4 regions of the Agrobacterium burrii genome follow, and region 4 is predicted to be linked to each of the others. Evidence: predicted binding sites of a transcription regulator. Region 4 holds the regulator's gene; each other region holds the start of a gene.
The links. The regulator PhoB, encoded in region 4, activates phosphate uptake and scavenging genes when phosphate is short. The targets are predictions, from matches to a motif close to TGTCATNNANCTGTCAT.
Positions count from the first base shown of each region.

Region 1: JZX89_RS13450 (alkaline phosphatase) is a predicted target of PhoB. The motif match lies at 2,909-2,925, and genes of this name have one in related genera.
Region 2: JZX89_RS01110 (DapH/DapD/GlmU-related protein) is a predicted target of PhoB. The motif match lies at 1,979-1,995, and genes of this name have one in related genera.
Region 3: JZX89_RS01645 (esterase-like activity of phytase family protein) is a predicted target of PhoB. The motif match lies at 2,341-2,357, and genes of this name have one in related genera.

Region 1 covers NZ_JAFLNA010000006.1:175,055-179,896, forward strand. Annotated here, with positions in the region: gene JZX89_RS13440 (ABC transporter ATP-binding protein) at 1-520, opposite strand, end outside; gene JZX89_RS13445 (hypothetical protein) at 525-989, opposite strand; gene JZX89_RS13450 (alkaline phosphatase) at 1,104-2,858, opposite strand; gene JZX89_RS13455 (TetR/AcrR family transcriptional regulator) at 3,035-3,628, opposite strand; gene JZX89_RS13460 (MFS transporter) at 3,750-4,842, shown strand, end outside.
Region 2 covers NZ_JAFLNA010000001.1:187,450-192,291, forward strand. Annotated here, with positions in the region: gene ppx (exopolyphosphatase) at 1-1,276, shown strand, start outside; gene JZX89_RS01110 (DapH/DapD/GlmU-related protein) at 1,288-1,941, opposite strand; gene JZX89_RS01115 (hypothetical protein) at 2,116-2,463, opposite strand; gene JZX89_RS01120 (YunG family protein) at 2,568-2,915, opposite strand; gene JZX89_RS01125 (esterase-like activity of phytase family protein) at 3,076-4,434, opposite strand; gene JZX89_RS01130 (adenylate/guanylate cyclase domain-containing protein) at 4,587-4,842, opposite strand, start outside.
Region 3 covers NZ_JAFLNA010000001.1:293,762-298,603, reverse strand. Annotated here, with positions in the region: gene JZX89_RS01645 (esterase-like activity of phytase family protein) at 92-2,290, opposite strand; gene hupB (DNA-binding protein HupB) at 2,644-2,919, opposite strand; gene lon (endopeptidase La) at 3,208-4,842, opposite strand, start outside.
Region 4 covers NZ_JAFLNA010000005.1:358,478-363,319, reverse strand. Annotated here, with positions in the region: gene JZX89_RS12615 (aspartate aminotransferase family protein) at 1-231, opposite strand, end outside; gene JZX89_RS12610 (GcrA family cell cycle regulator) at 662-1,198, shown strand; gene phoB (phosphate regulon transcriptional regulator PhoB) at 1,492-2,175, opposite strand; gene phoU (phosphate signaling complex protein PhoU) at 2,207-2,932, opposite strand; gene pstB (phosphate ABC transporter ATP-binding protein PstB) at 3,031-3,846, opposite strand; gene pstA (phosphate ABC transporter permease PstA) at 3,861-4,842, opposite strand, start outside.

The DNA of each region.
Region 1 (4,842 bases), on a different contig from region 4:
CGAGATCGAGGCTGGCGGTCGGTTCGTCGGCAATGATGACGCCGGGGCTGCGCAGCAGCGCCCGGGCGATGGCAACACGCTGCATTTCACCCCGCGACATGGTCTCGACATGCTGCCCGGGGCGCTTGAGGCCAACGGTCGCAAACAGGGATTCCGCACGCTTTATAAGCTCTGCATTTGCCACACGCGACAGGCGGGCGGGTAACAGGATGTTATCCAGCGCAGACAGGCCGGGAAAAAGATGAAATTCCTGCATGACGAGGCCGATATTGGCAGCCCGCCAATGGTCGCGACGGCCCTCGGACAGATCCGCAATGTTCCCGTTCCCCCAAACGACGCGGCCGGTCTTAACGCGCTCAAGGCCGGCGATGATGTTGATGAGGGTGCTCTTGCCCGAGCCGGAACCACCCGTCAGCGCCACGTGGCTTCCGGCAGTGATTTCCAGATGGTCGATAACGAGAACCGGGGCAGCCAGTCCGGGAAAGGACACGGCAAGATTTTCTATCTTCAGAGGCAGCATGGTCTCAAACCGTCGCGTATTCTGCCTGGCGAATGCGCAGGAGACTGACGAAGCCGGTGTCCGGATCGGTCCAGGAACCCGTTTCCAGCGTGCCGCGCACTTCGATCGTCTGGCTGGGCTGGGTAAAGGTCTGCTTTTCGCCGAGATAGACGACGACAATATTGTCCGGCCAGTCTGAATCGGTGGAGCAAAACGGGCAGATCGACATGGGTATTTCGGTGAGCACGAAAAAATGCGCCTCGGCCTTCAGCGGCGGCGCCATGAAGCCGCGCATGGCGACCTCCTTGCCGTTCAGCTGCTTGACCTTTTCGGAAAATTCCAGCCCGAGAACGGTGACCTTGCCATAAAGCTCGTCGAAGGTGATGTCGCTTTTCGCCTGCGCCCGCGTGCCGGCGGCCAGCAGCGGCAGACCAGCAATGAGACCAAGGGTCTGGCGGCGATTGAACCGCGCCGGATCAGTCCTGCTCATGATCATTTTCCTTCTTGAAAGGTCTTTCATCGTCAACCGTCATGACCGGCAATGCAGGACCGTCAATGACGGCAAGGGCACGCCATGGTGGCGCGCCCCTGCCCTGCTCAGATATTAGTTGGTCTGCTTGGCGCCGAGAGCGAAAGCCTCTGCGAGACCCTTGTAGACATCGCTCTGCTCCATATAACCGCGGAAGCCTTCGGCACCGGGTCCTTCGGCCTGCAGCACGACGTCATCAACCGCGTGTACGCCGCTGTCGGAGCTCTTCGGAATGATGCCGGTGACCAGCACGGCACCGGGAACATCCTTGTACTGCTCGTTGGCGATGTATTCCTTCTTTTCGTTCTGGATAGCCGGCGCAAACGGGCCATCGAGCTTCGGACGGAAGGTTTCGTAATGATCCGGACCGTTATTGGCGTTCAGGAACAGACGACGCGAAACATCGACCTTGTCCGGATAGCCGTCGCCGTCCTTGTCTTCATAGTTCGGGAAACCGGCTTCGGCATAGGTGCCGACCTTTTCACGCATGTCCGTACCGGGCTTGTCATCATCGACAGTACCGATGATGGAAACGCCGTGGGTATGGTCGCCGGTGACGATGATCAGCGTATCGGGGTTCTTGGCCGCAAATTCGCGGGCAACGCCGATGGCCTTGTCGAATTCGATCGTGTCGACGACGGCGCGATCCCAGTCGAGCGGATGCGACATCTTGTCGACGTTCGCCGCTTCGACCATCAGGAAGAAGCCTTCCGGGTTCTTCGACAGGCTGTCGAGCGCAACCTTGGTCATTTCAACCAGACCCGGTTGGTCCGGGAACTTGCCCGTGGTGCCCTTTTTCAGGAACTCGCGGTCAAGCGTGGTATCCATGTTGCCGGTGTGGAACAGGCCAAGGATCTTGCCGGTATTGGTGCCGGCAGCCGTTGCGAGTTCAGCCTTGCTGGTCGCCAGCGTGTAGCCCGCTTCCTTGAACAGGGCGATATAGTCCTTGTCGTCCTTGCGCTTGGAACCGGCGGTTGCCTGCGGCAGGAAATAAGCGGAACCGCCGCCGAGAAGCACATCAGGCTTCACGTCGAACAGCATGCCGTTGATGTCGGCCTTGTCGCCACGCTTGCGGGTATGGGCAACGACGGCAGCCGGCGTCGCATCCTGAACTTCGGCGGTGGAGATGATGCCGATCGACTTCTTGGTCTGGCGGCGCAGGGCTTCAGCCAGCGTTTCGACCTTCGGATCGTCGAGCGAGGCCGGAGTGCGGTCGGCATAAACGCCGATGGCGTTCACGGCGGTCTTGTGGCCGGTCATGTAGGCCGACATGGTGTTGGCGCTGTCGGTGGCGACGGCATCGGTGGCGGAGGTGCCGATGAAGGCAACCGGCGGCACGTCATCCATGTTGAGACGGCCATTGGCCTTACCCTCGGTCATGCCCTTGGACATGATGCGGGCGGCGGTGCGATGTGCTACCGACAGACCGTCGGCGATCAGGAAGATCACATTCTTGGCCTTCGCCTGGGCAGGCGTGCCATAAACCGTCCAGGTCACGTTCTTGGTTTCGGAACCGGCCGAAACTTCAACCTTGTAGTCACCGGCATTGGCGAGCGTGATGCCGCGCAGGATGACGGCCGAACCAAGAACCTTGTCCTTGTTCTTCTCTTCGGCAACGAACTCGACGTCCTTGCCGAGAACAGCCTTGTAATCCTGGCCGTTGACGGTGATCTTGACGTCTTCCGGCTTTACGACGGCGTCGAATTCCGCTTTGAAATCAAACGGCGAACCGGTCAGGATCGTAGCACGATCAAGCGGATAGACCTCGGCAGCCTGAGCGGCGCCGGCAAGAAAGGTCGTAGCGACCAAAGCAGCAACAATTTTGCGCATATTCCCCTCACGAGACATGTGAAAACCACAGCCTCTCCTAGACCCGCCATATGACAGTTGGATGACTTGTTGATTGCCATGTCGTGAAAGCTTGCGCTGACGGGGAAGCTATGAGGTGGGCGCTCAAGACGCCGCCCTCCCTTCAGTCCAGAGGTGCACGCCTGAACGGACGCGCATCAGCCTTTGTGAATGCGCAATCCTTCAAGCAAGGTGCGGAAGCTCTCAACCGCCCGTTTGGAAGTCGTCTCAGGATCGTCGGAATTGGCGATCCACTGGGCGGCGCTGCTGCTTGCTGCGTTGATGAAACGGGCACACGCCTCCGGGTCGATATCGGTGATTGTCCCTTCCTGCTTCAGCACATCAAGGCTTCGCGCGACGGCGGAGATACAGCCATTGGCATTTGGCCAGCGAGAGGGATCACCGAGCACAGCCGGTCCATCGCGAAACATGATCCGCTGTATTTCCGGCTCAAGAGCCATGCGGACATAACCGACATTCTCATCGATGAAACCGTCCCACCGGGTCGCGGCTTTCGACGAAATCTCGCAGAGCCTTTTCGTCATCTCCGCGTCGATCTCAGCGACAACCGCCAGCAGCAGGCCCTTTTTATCACCGAAATGGTGATAGAGCGCGCCACGGGTCAGCCCCGCCTCGGCGGTGAAGTCGTCCATCGACGCTTCAGCATAACCGATGCTGCCAAATGCCTTGCGACCGGCGGACAGAAGCTTTGCCCGTGTCTCGGCAATCATTTCACTGCGGGGTTTGCGCATTTTTTCTCCGTAGTCCACATACATCACGTATATTAGTTGACATACGCGACGTATGCAATTATTTCATTCACATACGCCACGTATGTGTGTGGTGGATACTCCCTGAAGAAGGTGCATCCCGATGTCTAATCCATACAGAGAAATTTTTAAGGCTCCGGGCGCGAAGGGCTTTTCCGCCGCGGGCTTCTTCGCCCGCCTGCCAATTGCGATGGCGCCGATCGGTATCGTCGCCATGCTTTCGCAGACCCATGGCGAATATTGGCTTGCCGGCGCCGTCTCGGCAACCTTTGCACTCACCAATGCCGCAGCCGCACCGCAGATCTCCCGCCTGGTGGACCGCAAGGGCCAAAGCAAGATCCTCATCCCGGCCACCATCATATCGGTCATCGCTTTTGTGGTTTTGATCCTCGCCACGAACCAGAAGTGGCCGGTCTGGACCCTGTTCCTTTCAGCCTTCCTCGCCGCCGCCATGCCCAGCATCCCCGCCATGATGCGTGCCCGCTGGACGGAAATCTTCCGCGACCGGCCAGAGCTGAACACCGCCTTTGCCTTTGAATCCGCCGCGGATGAGCTGGTTTATATTTCCGGCGCGTCGCTTTCCGTCGGGCTTGCGGTCTCGCTTTTTCCGGAAGCGGGCATGATGATCAGCACGGCGTCGCTGGCGCTCGGCACCTTTGCCTTCCTGCTGCAGCGGTCGACGGAACCCAAGGTGCGCCCGGTTGAAGGCGACAAACGGCAGCAATCAGCTATACGGCTGCGGCCGGTCCAGATCATTACACTTGCTCTGATCTTCGTCGGCTCGACCTTCGCCACGGCCGAGGTGAGCGCTGTGGCCATCACCAAGCAACTCGGCCAGCCGGAGGCCGCCAGCCTCGTCATCGGTGTGTATGCCATCGGCTCCTTCGTAGTCGGCCTGCTGCTTGGCGCGATCAACCCGAAAATGCCGTTACATCGCCAGTTGCTGATCGCAGTCAGTGTCCTTGCGCTTACCGCCCTGCCGCTTCTCTTTGCCACCTCCACCGTTGCCCTGCTCGCCTTTGCGGTTTTCCTCAGCGGTGTTGCAATCTCACCCATCTTCATCACCGCCTTCGGCCTGATCGAGCGCCGCGTACCGGAATCGATGCTGACGGAAGGTGTGACCTGGGTGATGACCGGCATCGGTATCGGCATGGCGCTCGGCGCCTTCATCGCCGGCTGGGTAATCGACAATTTCG
Region 2 (4,842 bases), on a different contig from region 4:
GGCGCAGGAACTTTACGTGCTGGCGACGGCGGCGGCGCGTGAAGCGGAAAACGGCCCGGATTTCATCCGCGAGGCCGAAGCCATTCTCGGTTGCGAGATCGAAGTGCTGTCAGGCGAAAAGGAAGCGCTTTATTCCGCCTATGGCGTCATCAGCGGTTTCCACGATCCGGATGGCATTGCCGGCGATCTGGGCGGTGGTTCGCTCGAACTTATCGACATCAAAGGCAAGAGCTGCGGCGAGGGCATCACCCTGCCGCTTGGTGGTCTGAGGCTTTCCGAGCAATCGGACGGCTCGCTGGAAAAAGCCGTGACCATTGCCAGAAAACACGTCAAATCCTTCGCCAAGCTGCTGGCGGCAGGCGAGGGGCGCACCTTTTATGCCGTGGGCGGCACCTGGCGAAACATCGCCAAGCTGCACATGGAGATCACCGGTTATCCGCTGCATATGATGCAGGGCTATGAATTGCCGCTGGAGGAAATGCTGAATTTTCTGGAGGAGGTTATTCTCTCCAGAGACAGCAAGGATCCGGCCTGGCAGGCAGTTTCCAAGAACCGCCGTTCGCTTCTGCCCTTCGGCGCCATCGCCATGCGCGAGGTTCTGAAGGTGATGAAGCCGGCAAAGATCGCCTTCTCGGCGCAGGGTGTGCGCGAGGGTTATCTCTATTCGCTGCTGACGGAAACGGAGCGGGATTCCGATCCGCTGCTGGTCACGGCTGACGAACTTGCCATTCTGCGCGCCCGCTCACCGGAACATGCGCGTGAACTGGCGGACTGGAGCGGCCGTACCTTTCCTGTCTTCGGCATCGAAGAGACGGAAGAGGAAAGCCGTTATCGGCAGGCGGCCTGCCTTCTGGCCGATATCAGCTGGCGCGCCCATCCGGATTATCGCGGCCTGCAGGCGCTCAACATCATCGCCCACTCTTCCTTCGTCGCGATCACCCATCCGGGCCGCGCCTATATTGCGCTCGCCAATTATTACCGTTTCGAGGGATTGAACGACAACGGCACCACCCAGCCGCTTGCCGCCATGGCGGGCGACCGGCTGCTGGAGCTCGGCAAGTTGCTCGGCGGCTTGCTGCGTGTCGTCTATCTGTTCTCGGCCTCGATGCCGGGCGTTGTCGACCACCTGAAATTCCGCAAATCCACCAATCCCGATCTCGATCTGGAATTCGTGGTGCCGCACGACTATTGCGATTTTGCCGGCGAGCGTCTGGACGGGCGTTTGCAGCAGCTGGCGAAGCTGACGGGCAAGCGGCTGGCGTTCGTGTTCGAGTAAAAAGAGTTTTATTATGCGACAGGCGTTGGTGACGGCGACCAGCGCTCGCAAAAGGCTTCGATATCGCTTGACTGAAAATCGGCAAGCCGCGCCATGATCGTCTCGAACGGCCAGTCCCACCACGCGATGGCGGCAAGCTGCTCCGCGATGGATCGGGAAAATCGCTCGCGAATGACTTTCGCGGGAACACCGCCAACGATGGTGTAGGGCGGCACGTCCTTGGTGACGACCGCGCCGGCTGCCAGCACGGCGCCGTCTCCAACCTTTACACCCGGCAAGACAATAACCCCGTGTCCAATCCAGACATCGTGACCGATGACGGCGCGATCTTCCTTCCGCTGAGCGAAAAAGGCGTCGTCGCGAACAGCATCTGCGCAGTAATATTCCGGGCAATAGCTGAAACGATGCATCGATGGCCGGTCCATCGGGTGGTTCGGGGCACCTATCCTGACTTCCGCGGCGATGGCGGAGAACTTTCCGATTGTCGCATCACCAACCATGCAGCGGGGTCCCAGATAAGAGTAATCCCCGAGTTCAACATTGTGCAGTGAGGTATCCGCCAGAATTTCACAGCATTTGCCGATGCCTGAATCCCTGATGCTCGCTGTCGAATGGACAACGGTTTCTGCGATCTTTGGGCGATTGAATTGCGCGGTCGAATCCATTTCAGTCTCCGGATTTGCGCCTGCCTATCCGGAGATGATGAAGGGCTTGTGACGGTAGCTCTCCAGAGGAGCCCGGTTACACCGGCTGCTCCTGTTAAAGATCAATTCTGTGCGTCACTCGTGTCGTGCAAAACCCTGTCTTCAGACAGAAAGTCAGGCAGAAGGCCTGTGCCGTCAGTCGTGAGATTCATCCGCCTTCGCCTGGCTCTTGCTCCAGTAATGATCGGATATGTTTTGCGCATTCCGGATGATGTGGGATGCGACTTCAGGGTCCCCGCCTTCGAATGTTTCTCCGTCGGCTCCGCATATCCGCAGGAAGAGCTGCTGATGCGCGGTAGCGACAAAATATTCATAGGGAGGAGGCTCAATATCGGAGCCAATGGCCTGGAGTTCTTCGGCGGCCTTCGTGCTGGCGCGCTCAAGCGCCGCGTAAATTGCAGCCATCATCGCTTCTTCTGTTTGTTCAAATATATCCTGAGCTTGCTGTTCGGCAGGTGTCAGGATGGGGCAGCTGTCATTCACGGGGCATTTCTCCTCTTGGTGCGCCTCGTTTCGCTGCCCGATCATATCTCATGGATTGTGTCCGCATTGCGGGAAAAGCCGGGATCAATACATTTTTAAGTGGATTAACCGTGCCCCAGCGCCTTCCTGATGCAGGCGCTGAGATAGGCATATTGTAGTGGCGTGATCTTTGTCATCGCTTCGGTGCGGGTGGCGGGCCTGTCCTGATAACCGACGGGGATATCAAACTGGGCGAAGGTGAAATCCCAGCGAATGTCATCGACGATATTGTAGAAATGGTCGGTGCCGCTGACGGCGGTTTTGGCGATCTCGCCGCCGAAAATATCCTGAACTACCAGCGCGGTGACGCTGCCTTGTCCCCGGGCGGGGTTTTCCCGCGACCACAGGCTGCTGGTCTCGCCCGACCAGCTTTTTCTCAGCGCGTAATAAAGTCGTTCGGCATGATCCTGCATGAAGGGGGTCTTTCCCGTTTCGGAGCCGGGTTCCGGGTCAGGCATGAATAGAAAAAAGCGGAGCGCCGCGCCTTTTCTGGAGGCTGCAAGGACGCTCCGCCCTGTTGAATATGCGCCGGAGCGCGGGCGGTGCCGGAAACGAATTCCGGCACCGTTTTTCTTACTTGGCGTCGAGCAGGTCCTTGACTTCCAGCAGGACGAATTCGTTATCATCCGCCTTGTCCAGCGCACGGCCTGCCGAGAAGGGCAGGTTGTTGTCGTTGCCGACGATGATATGCGTGGCGTCAACGCGGTCGACATTCTCGATGGTGACGAAAGGCATGTCGTAGAAACCGTTGCCGCCGCCCTGACGCTTCTTGTTGTCAGGATCGGAGATTTTCAGAAGGTCGATATAGCCGATCTTGCGTGCGGCTTTGCCGACATTGGCGTCGTTGAATTCGATCTTGTAGATACGCTTGACCTTGGAAGCCCGGGCGAAGCAGTCCGCAGCTGGAGCCTTCGGGTCGGCGCAGGCCTTGTCGGCGGTGCCGGCACCATTGTCGCGCTCGATGACGAGAGCCGTCGCGTCGTCCAGCATGTTGAAGTCGCCGATCGCCTCGCCGCCTTCCGCCAGCGGATAAAGCCAGGTGCGGCCGGTCCACTCTTTCTTGGCGGTGTCGAGTTCGATGATCCGCAAGCCGGTCGAACCGTCTTCGGTTTTCTCGACCTGGCCATCGGCAGTGTAGAGCGGGCCTTCCAGCAGACCGTAGAGCTTCGAACCGTCCTTGGAGAGCGCCATACCCTCATAACCGCCGGAGCGCTTCAGATTGAAGGCAGGCATTTTCTGCGTCGGGTTGCCCGGCAGCGCGAGAGTCGGGTGATCGGGAGACTTCACCTCGATGTCGCCGGCCTTGGTGGCGATGACGTCGGTCAGCTTGCCGTCACGGGTGAATTTCAGGATGTACGGACCGAATTCCTCGCCCACCCAGAAACCGTCGGCAACCGGCTGAATGGATTCAACGTCGAAATCGGCGCCCGTCAGGTAACGCTTCGCGGTGCCTTCCAGAACAATCGGGAACGGCGCCTTCATGTCCGGGTCGGAGAGAAACACGGTTTCAAGCGCGTTGACCTTGCCGGCGTCCCAGTCGAACTTCAGATGGTGAAGCATCAGCATGGCGTCGCTGGAATTCAGCTTGGAACCGAAACCGTTGTCGGAAAGGCTCCAGAAGCTGCCGTCGGCCATGGCCTTGATGCCGGAAAAGCCCTGCATCGGCTGGCCGTTGAACGGCATCGAAAGACCGGTCGGGCGAACGCCGTCCTTGCCGGGCACGGTGCCGAGACCCTCGGCGCGCTTGCGGTCGGCCGTCGTGAACTTGGCGGAGGTCTTGAGATACTCCGGCGCATCGGCAGGCGCTGCGATGATGGTGTTGGCCGGCAGAATGGCGTGAGAGACCAGCTTTGCCGGAAACTCCTTCTCAGCGGCGTGAGATGCAGTGGCGAGCGCGAGAACCGCGCAGGATGCGAAAAGAATGTGCTTCATGGATAAGACCCCTCGATACCTGTTGAAGACAGGATTGAGGCGATAGGGTCGTCGCATGACAGAGAGGTGATCGTCGTTTGAAGCTTTGATGAATTTTGATTACGGCTGCTGCATCTAAACAGAATGGCACGGCTTCTTCCAACCAATTGCCCTTAGGCGGCAGGGGCCTGATATTGGCTGAGCGTGCATACACCCAGCGTTTGGCCACGGCCCTTGACCGCATGCTCACCGAGATATTCGCTGCGCACACCCTTTGGAAGCACCAGCTGATGGGCAAGGTCGGCGGAAATCAGCACCGGGTGGCCGAGCATCTTGCTGAGTGATTCGAGCCGCGAGGTCGTGTTCACCGTATCGCCGAAATAGGTGATCTTGTGGTGATCGACGCCGATTTCCGCTGTTATGACCGGC
Region 3 (4,842 bases), on a different contig from region 4:
AAATAGGCACCCCCCGCACAGGGGTCGCTTCTGCCGCAAAAAAAGCCGGGCTATGCCCGGCTTTTCTCGTTTGCGAAGCCAATCGGTACGATCAGTTGATCGCCTTCATCTCGACCTTGAAGAACAGCGTCTCGCCGGAAGAATCGTCCACACCGTCATTGTCGGTCACGGCATAGGCCGTTCCCGCCTTGTCGAAGGTGAAGCCTTCCAGCTTGTCGACGACATAACCGTTGGTCTGGGCCTTGAGGTCGGGCAGGAAGTCATGCGCTTCCTGCTTGGCGACCAGCGGCAGTTCGCCACCAATCTTGCCCGGCTTCAGGTCTGCGATCGCAACGCGGTAGAGCTTCTTGATCTTGGCCTTGTCGCCGATCTGGTTGTCGCGCTCGACGATATAGACATATTCGCCCTGCGCGGTGATTTCAGAAAGGCCGACCCAGCCTGCCTCGGTCTTGTCGAGCTGGTAACGCACGGCGCCCCATTCCTTGGACTTGGGATTGTAGGAGACGAGCTTGACGAAGCCCTTCTCGTCCGTGCCCCATTCGCGCTGCATGGCCATCCACAGCGTTGCATCGTCGCCCTTACCGATCATGGTCACGCCTTCGAAACCGAAGCGGGTGTCGCCGGCAAGAAGTTCCTTCGGCAGCGCGATCTCAGCCTTGATTTCACCCTTGGCGTTGACGTTGTAGAGCGCGTGCGGAACGAGCTTGGCGCTGTCGCCTTCCGAGGCCAGCCAGAAGCCACCCTTGCCATCGAGCGTTATGCCTTCGATGTCGAGTTTCTGAGCAGCGATACCGTCGCGCTTGACGCGCAGCACGCTGGTGATGGTTGCGGGCGTCTTCGTTGCGTCGATGGTGTAAATCGACGGCTGGTTGCCATAAACCGAGTCGGAAACGGCATAAAGAATGCCGGGCTTTTCGGCATCGCCGACCAGGCCCGAAAGAGCGCCCCAGCCGATCGGCGCACCGTCGACGGTGGCGGAAACCAGCTGCGGATAGGCGGCCTCGCCTTCAGCGCGCTCATAAAGCATGACGTGCGAGCGAACGCCGCCATCCTCGATCAGATCGACTTCGTTCGCCGTGACAAGAAGATTACGCGACGGGATGGCGACGGCACCTTCCGGCGAAACGCCCGAAGGCAGGAGCTGCGTCAGTTCCGGCTCTTTTCCGGTGTCCTTGTAGACGGCGACGACAGAAGCACGCTCGGCGAGCACGAAGAAATATTTCTGACCGCCGAATGTTGCCGCTTCCAGACCTTCCGGCTCGATGCCCTTGGCCTTGGAGCGCTTTTCCGGATAGTGGCCGATGGCCGCAACAGCATGCTCGAGCGAGGAGCCGGCCTCATAGAGAAGCTTGCCGGTCTTGTCGAAGATGGTGAAGCCGCGCGAACCGCCCTGCCAGTCACCTTCATTGGCGATGACGATACGGTCATTGTCCAGCCACTTCACGGCGTCAGGCTCGCGCTTGCGGCCTTCCTGCTTGTCGGTGAACTTCAGCTGGCCGTCGCTCTTGGTGTCGATGCCTTCGAGATCAACCTTGCCGGCGGAGAAATGTGACTTCACCGTACCGGTCTTGCCGTCGAGAATGACGATATGGTTGTTTTCCTGCATCGTCAGCGCGATCTCGCCATTGGCGTTGATCGAAACGAATTCCGGCTCCGGATCTTCCGGGGCGATTTCGGCAAGGCCGGTCAGTTCGATCTTCTTCAACGTCGCGCAGTCGGCAACGCCGTTCTTCAGACCGACCGTTACCAGATAACCGGCAGGCATCTGCGGCAGAGCGCCTTCGTTCACGTCTTCATCGCGTTCGTTTTCGATCGCGATGGCGGCAAAGGTCTTGTCGGGAGAAATGGCAACCGAATCTGGCTGGCCGCCAAGATCACAGCTTGCCTCGATCTTCTTGGTGGCGATGTCGACCGTGACCAGCTTGCCGGACGGCTTGGCGCGGTTTTCCGACGTGTTGACGCCGGCCAGAACCTTGACGCCGGCAACGGCAACCGAGGTCGGCTCGCCTTCGAGCAGCAACGCGCCGCCGGCCTTGGGGGCCTTGGCGTCGGTGATATCGATGAAGCCAATGCCGCCAAGCGGGCTGTCCGAATAGATCAGCGTCTTGCCATCTTCGCTGGCAGTGACGATTTCAGCCGACGTGACGGACTTGGCGTCCTTGTCCGCGGGCAGATTTTTCGCCACCGGGAAAGATGCGATGCGGTTGAAAACCGGCTCGGCAGCGGCCGGGAAAGCTGCGGATGTCAGCAGCGCGGCAGTCAAAGCCATATGAGAAAATCGGAACGCCATTATAATCCCCCTTGGGTCCAGAAATACCTCATGGCTTCTGCGTCAAAGACATGACAGTGGGATGACATTTCCTGTCGGGTGAATCAAAAAGCCCGGCCGTGAAGGCCGGGCTTTCCTGTTTATGCGCACATTCCGTGTATCGAAACGCCGTGTTTCCGGATGGAAGCTACACAGCCACGTATCGACACTTTCAATCCACACCATACTGGCCGAGAAACTGGTCTGCCCGAAAGACACTTTCGAAAGACCGCCCTCTTCATGCCTGCTGATGGTGCGAGCGCGTCAAAACATGTTTCCTCGTGAACCTGAAAAACCGTATGCCCGCCGCCGGGCATCACGGTCTTCCGGAAACCTTACGAGTTAACAGCGTCCTTCAGGCCCTTGCCTGCGGAAAACTTCGGTACGTTGCGAGCCGGGATATCGACTTCAGCACCCGTGGAAGGGTTACGACCCTTGGAAGCTTCACGGCGGCTAACGGAGAAGCTGCCGAAGCCAGCGAGGCGGATGTCGCCACCGCTCTTCAGTTCGTTCTGTACGGTTTCGAATACGGCATCAACAGCGGAAGCAGCATCTGCCTTCGTGAGACCAGCCTTTTCGGCAACAGCAGAGACGAGCTCGTTCTTGTTCATGTTTCCACCCCTTTCAATGGTTTGAAACGACTAAAATTAAGCCGGCGCAGAATACATTTGCATCCGCGCGCAGCAACTCAAAAGCGCTGGAATCGCCTGAAAAACAAGGGGTCTACGGGGTTTTTCACAAAAAAGGCCGACATTTCTGCCGGCCTTCCACATATTCGTGCCAATTTGGCATCACTTGCGCGGGGCGGAACACCGCCTCTTGTCTTCCGACACCTAACACATTGATTCTATGCATCGCCTTTGCGAAAACCGATTCCGGCTTCCGCGCGGATGCATGTATCAATGCGCGATCGTCTGGCCGCCGTCGTCGACGCCTTCGACCGTAGCGATCACCGGCGTTTCGATGCTGCCATCCCACTCGATGGGCTCCGGCGTGCGAAGAAGCGCGTGTGCGATGACCTCGCCCATGCGCGAAACCGGGATGATCTCCATCTCGTTCTTCACATTGTCCGGAATCTCCGCCAGATCCTTGGCGTTTTCTTCCGGGATCAGCACCTTCTTGATGCCGCCGCGAAGCGCTGCGAGCAGCTTTTCCTTCAGGCCGCCGATGGGCAACACGCGACCACGAAGCGTGATCTCGCCCGTCATCGCCACATCCTTCGAAACCGGAATACCGGTCATGATGGAGACAATGGCGGTTGCCATGGCGACGCCGGCTGACGGACCGTCCTTCGGGGTAGCACCTTCCGGAACGTGAACGTGGATGTCGCTCTTGTCGAAGCGCGGCGGCTCGATGCCGAAGTCCACGGCGCGCGAACGGACATAGGATGCCGCCGCCGAAATGGATTCCTTCATCACTTCCTTGAGGTTGCCGGTGACCGTCATACGGCCCTTGCCCGGCATCATCACGCCTTCGATGGTGAGCAACTCACCGCCAACTTCCGTCCAGGCAAGACCGGTGACGACACCGACCTGATCTTCGCGCTCGGCCTCACCGTGGCGGAACCGCGGAACGCCCAGATAATCCGGAACATTGGCGGCGGTGACTTCCACGGATTTGGTCTTGCCCTTGATGATCTCGGTGACGGCCTTTCTGGCAAGCTTCATCAGCTCGCGTTCGAAGCTGCGTACACCCGCCTCGCGGGTATATTGCTGGATGACGATCATCAGAGCGTCATCGCTGACCGAGAACTCTTCCGGACGCAGGGCGTGTTCCTTGATCGCCTTCGGCAGCAGGTGACGCTTGGCGATTTCGCGCTTTTCGTCTTCCGTGTAACCGGCGATGCGGATCACTTCCATGCGGTCCATCAGCGGGCCGGGAATATTCAGCGTGTTGGCCGTGGTCACGAACATCACGTCGGACAGGTCGTATTCCACTTCAAGGTAATGATCCATGAAGGTGGAGTTCTGTTCCGGATCGAGAACCTCCAGCAGTGCGGACGACGGATCGCCACGGAAATCCATGCCCATCTTGTCGATTTCGTCGAGCAGGAACAGCGGGTTCGCCTTCTTTGCCTTCTTCATCGACTGAACGATCTTGCCCGGCATGGAGCCGATATAGGTACGGCGGTGACCGCGGATTTCCGCTTCGTCACGGACGCCACCCAGCGCCATGCGGACATATTCGCGGCCGGTCGCCTTGGCGATCGACTTGGCGAGCGAGGTCTTGCCGACGCCGGGAGGACCGACGAGGCACAGGATGGGGCCGCGGATTTTCGTGGCGCGTGCCTGCACGGCCAGATATTCGACGATGCGTTCCTTGACTTTGTCCAGGCCGAAATGATCCTGATCGAGGATCGTCTCGGCGGCATTAAGGTCCGTCTTGACCTTCGACTTCTTGCCCCAGGGCAGGCTGAGCAGCCAGTCCAGATAGTTGCGCACGACCGTGGCTTCCGCCGACATCGGGCTCATCTGACGCAGCTTCTTCATTTCCGCTTCGGCCTTTTCCTTGGCCTCCTTGGAAAGCTTGGTCTT
Region 4 (4,842 bases):
CTGCCCCGGCACTTCATAGAGGTTCGAGACGTGCCAGACCTTCTCGGCCTGCGTCTTGATTGCTTCCACGAGGTGCGGATGGGCGTGGCCCAGCGAATTGACCGCAACACCGGCTGCAAAATCCAGATATCGTTCGCCACTCTCCGTGAACAGCCAGACGCCTTCACCGCGCTCGAAGCGCAGGGGGGCTCTTGAAAACGTATCAAACAATGGCGCGCCGGCTTCGGCCATGGCTGTATCACTCCTTGCGCGGATGCGCTGTCATAAGGTTGTCAATAGGCTCGCGGGGTTATCCCTCGCCTGAAAATCAAAAATGCCGCCTCGCGGCGGCAGGGGCACTATTGTCAGTTCGTTTGCCGATGTCAACAAAAGTCCGCGTTTCCCGGGCTTCTCAAGCACTAGTAGGCAGCCGCGGGAGAGCCCCAAGGTGTTGCCTTTCTGACTCAACACCCCAGCAAGTTGGGGAAAACCGGAAAATCGATTCCAGATGATTCCCGCGACTCTTGCCACGGAGTCGGGCTGGCACTAGGTTAATCGCTAATTACTAGACTGCATTGCGGCGGAACTAGTCACCTAAAATCCGGTAGGAACCACGCTTGCGGCACACCCGCGAGACGGAGATGGATTCTGCCGAAATATACGCGACAAGCGGAGAAGCGGCATGAACTGGACAGACGAGCGGGTCGAGAAACTCAAGAAATTGTGGGCCGAAGGACTTAGCGCCAGCCAGATAGCAGCACAGCTGGGCGGCGTCAGCCGTAATGCCGTGATTGGCAAGGTCCACCGTCTCAATCTGCCGGGACGCGTCAAGGCTGGCGGACCGGTCACTTCGGCACGCTCCGCGCCCAAGCGCACAGCAGCACCTGCCCCGCGCGCGACAAATTTCGCGGGCCGCGTCAATGCGGCGCCGGCCCGAATTCTCACCCGTTCGAACGCGGCAACAGCGCTGCACGAAGAAATCGGCATCGAGACCGCCGAAGTTCTCGACTACGTTCCTTCTTCCAGAAATGTCGTTACGCCGATTTCCCGTCGCCTGACGCTGACGGAACTGACGGAGCGCACCTGCAAGTGGCCGGTCGGCGACCCGTTGAAGGATGACTTCCACTTCTGCGGTTGCGAGGCGCTGGAATCCTCGCCCTATTGCAAGTTCCATGCGAAGCTCGCTTATCAGCCGGTCAGTGAGCGCCGTAAGGCTTGAGTGTTGCGGCACGCATTCAGCACTCAAAAACTACGGGCCTTCTGGCCCGTTTTTTTTGACAAAATCAGGCCGGTTGGGAAATACGCCAGTGGCATGCCTGACCGTTTCCGCCATCACCGCCGTGTCTTGCCACACAATCCGGATACCCGCGGGCCGTCGATTGGCCGTTCAACGGATGGAGTTTCATTTTTAGGGAATGTTCAAAACCGAAAGGCCCGAAACCGGAATGGTGTCGGGCCTTTTTGATTTTTGGTCGGATTTTGTGCTCACTGAAGCTGCAAACCCGGCTTCGCTCAAGCTTCCATCGAATACCCGGCACCGCGGACGGTGCGGATGACATCCTGCATGTGAGAAAAATTAAGCGCCTTGCGCAGGCGTCCGACGTGAACGTCAACGGTGCGCTCATCGACATAGATATCATGACCCCAGACGCCGTCCAGCAACTGCGAGCGGGAGAACACCCGACCCGGAGATGTCATTAGGAATTCCAGCAGGCGGAATTCCGTCGGCCCAAGACGGACTTCGCGGCTTTTGCGGTGAACACGATGGGTTTCGCGATCCAGTTCGATATCGCCGCATTTCAGCACCGATGAAAGAACCTCGGGACGGGCGCGACGCAGCATCGCTTTGACCCGGGCCATAAGTTCCGGCGTCGAAAACGGCTTGACGACATAATCGTCGGCGCCGGTGGCAAGACCGCGCACCCGCTCGCTTTCTTCACCGCGCGCTGTCAGCATGATGATGGGCAGGCGTTCGGTTTCGGGCCGCATTCTCAGGCGCCGGCACAGCTCGATGCCGGAAACGCCGGGCAACATCCAGTCCAGGATGAGAAGATCCGGAATACGCTCCTGCAGCCTGATTTCCGCCTCGTCGCCACGGGGTATCGTGTCGACGTCATATCCCTCAGCCTCGAGATTGTAACGAAGGAGGACGCTCAACGCTTCCTCGTCTTCCACAACTGCAATCTTGGGCACCATATGCTGAACTCCGCAAGCTTCTGCTTGTCTGTTATTCGGTCACAGAACCGAGTGTGTTGGAACTATCGTCCTTCGGACGCTCGCCCTCCGGCTGGCTGCCGGTGGCCATGTAATAAATTGTCTCAGCGATATTCGTCGCATGATCGCCGATACGCTCAATGTTCTTGGCGCAGAACAAGAGGTGCGTGCAGGTGGTGATGTTGCGCGGATCTTCCATCATGTAAGTCAGAAGCTCACGGAAGAGCGACGTGTACATGGCGTCGATTTCCTCGTCACGCTCGCGGATGGCGTTGGCCTTCTCGGCGGAACGCGTGGAATAGACGTCAAGTACTTCCTTGAGCTGCACCAGCGCCAGTTCCGACAGATGTTCGAGACCGCGGGCAAGCTTGCGTGGCACGCCGGTGCCGGCAACCGCGATAACGCGCTTGGCAGTGTTCTTGCCAAGGTCGCCGACGCGCTCGAGATCGCCGGCAATACGCAGCGTGCCGATGATTTCGCGAAGATCGGCCGCGACAGGCTGCCGTCTGGCGATGGTGACGATGGCCTTGTCGCCGATCTCGCGCTCGGAATGATCGAGGATCGCGTCGTCGGAAATAACCTTCTGCGCCAGCGCAGCGTCGGAATTGACCAGTGCGCGCACGGCATCCGCGCACATCTGCTCGGCCAGACCGCCCATTTCGGCGATGCGGCGGGTCAGGAACTTCAATTCGTCGTCATAAGCGGACAGAATATGCGAATGGGTCGTTGTCTGTGTCATGGTCTAATCCTCCGGCTTGGCCTTCATGCACGTACACGCCAGCGGGGCACGGCAAAGGCACCAGTCTTGTTCGGTTTCGATAAAGCGCCGGCCGGAAATCAGCCGAAGCGGCCCATGATGTAGTCCTGCGTGCGCTGGTCGTCCGGATTGGTGAACATCTTGTCCGTTTCGTTTTCTTCGACAAGATGACCAAGGTGGAACATGGCGGTCCGCTGGGAAACACGTGCTGCCTGCTGCATGGAGTGCGTGACGATAACGATCGTATAGTTGGCGCGCAGTTCGTGGATCAGTTCCTCGACCTTGGCGGTTGCGATCGGATCGAGCGCCGAGCAGGGCTCATCCATCAGGATAACTTCCGGGCTGACGGCAACCGCGCGCGCAATACACAGACGCTGCTGCTGACCACCGGAAAGGCCGGTGCCGGATTCATGCAGTCGGTCCTTGACCTCATTCCACAAACCAGCCTTCTGCAGGCTCTGTTCGACGATCTGGTCCATATCCGCCTTGTTGCGGGCAAGACCGTGGATGCGCGGACCGTAGGAGATGTTCTCGTAAATCGTCTTCGGGAACGGGTTCGGCTTCTGGAACACCATGCCGACGCGGGCACGCAATTCCACGACGTCGATCGCCTGGTCGTAGATATCGTCGGTGTCGAGGGTGATCTTGCCGGTGACCCGGCAGCCATCGATCGTGTCGTTCATGCGATTCAAGGTGCGCAGGAAGGTGGATTTACCGCAACCGGACGGACCGATGAGCGCAGTCACCGTGTTCTCGCGGACATTGAGGTTAACGTCGTAAAGCGCGCGCTTTTCGCCGTAAAAAACCGAAACGTCCTTGCCGATCATCTTGTATGTAACTTCATTCATTTTCTTGTCCAGCGCCTTTTCAACTGCTGCTTCCGACAACATGTTCATTGCTCAATCTCCCTCTACCAACGCCGTTCGAAGCGGCGACGCAACAGGATTGCGCCAACATTCATGACGATGAGGAACAAAAGCAGGATGATGATAGCGCCGGATGTTCTTTCGACAAAGGCACGTTCAGCTTCGTTCGCCCACATGTAAATCTGCACCGGCAGCGCCGTGGACGGATCCATCGGCGTTGTCGGATAATTCGCGACGAATGCCACCATGCCGATCAAGAGCAGCGGCGCCGTTTCGCCCAGCGCATGGGCAAGGCCGATGATGGTGCCGGTCAGAATGCCCGGCATTGCAAGCGGCAGGACGTGATGGAAGATCGTCTGCATCTTCGAGGCGCCAAGACCGAGTGCTGCAGCGCGGATCGACGGCGGCACGGCCTTCAAAGCGGCGCGGGTCGCGATAATGATCGTTGGCAACGTCATCAGCGTCAGGACGAGGCCGCCGACCAGAGAGGCCGAGCGTGGAAAGCCCATGAAGTTGATAAAGACGGAAAGGCCAAGCAGACCGTAGACGATCGAGGGAACAGCCGCCAGATTGTTGATGTTCACTTCGATAAGGTCAGTCAGGCGGTTCTTCGGGGCGAATTCCTCGAGATAGATCGAGGCTGCGACACCGATCGGCAGCGAAAGCACCAGCACGATCATCATCATGTAGAAGGAGCCGATGAGGGCAACGCCGACACCCGCCGCTTCCGGACGGCTCGAATTGCCGTTGACGAAGATCCCGGTATTGAAATGTTTGCCGAGCTGGCCGCTTTCGGCAAGCTGGTTCATCCAGCCGAGCTGCTGGTTCGAGATACGGCGGTTGGCTTCATCCACCGTCAGATCGACCTGGCCCTTGAAGGCGCTGTCGACATCGCCCGATGCCAGAAGCGTGACAGTGCGCGTGGTACCGATGACGGCAGGATCAGCAATGACGATGTCGCGCAGCTGGGTGCGGACGCTGTCGGAGATCATGACGTTAACGGCGCGAAGTCCGGCCCGGTCCGTT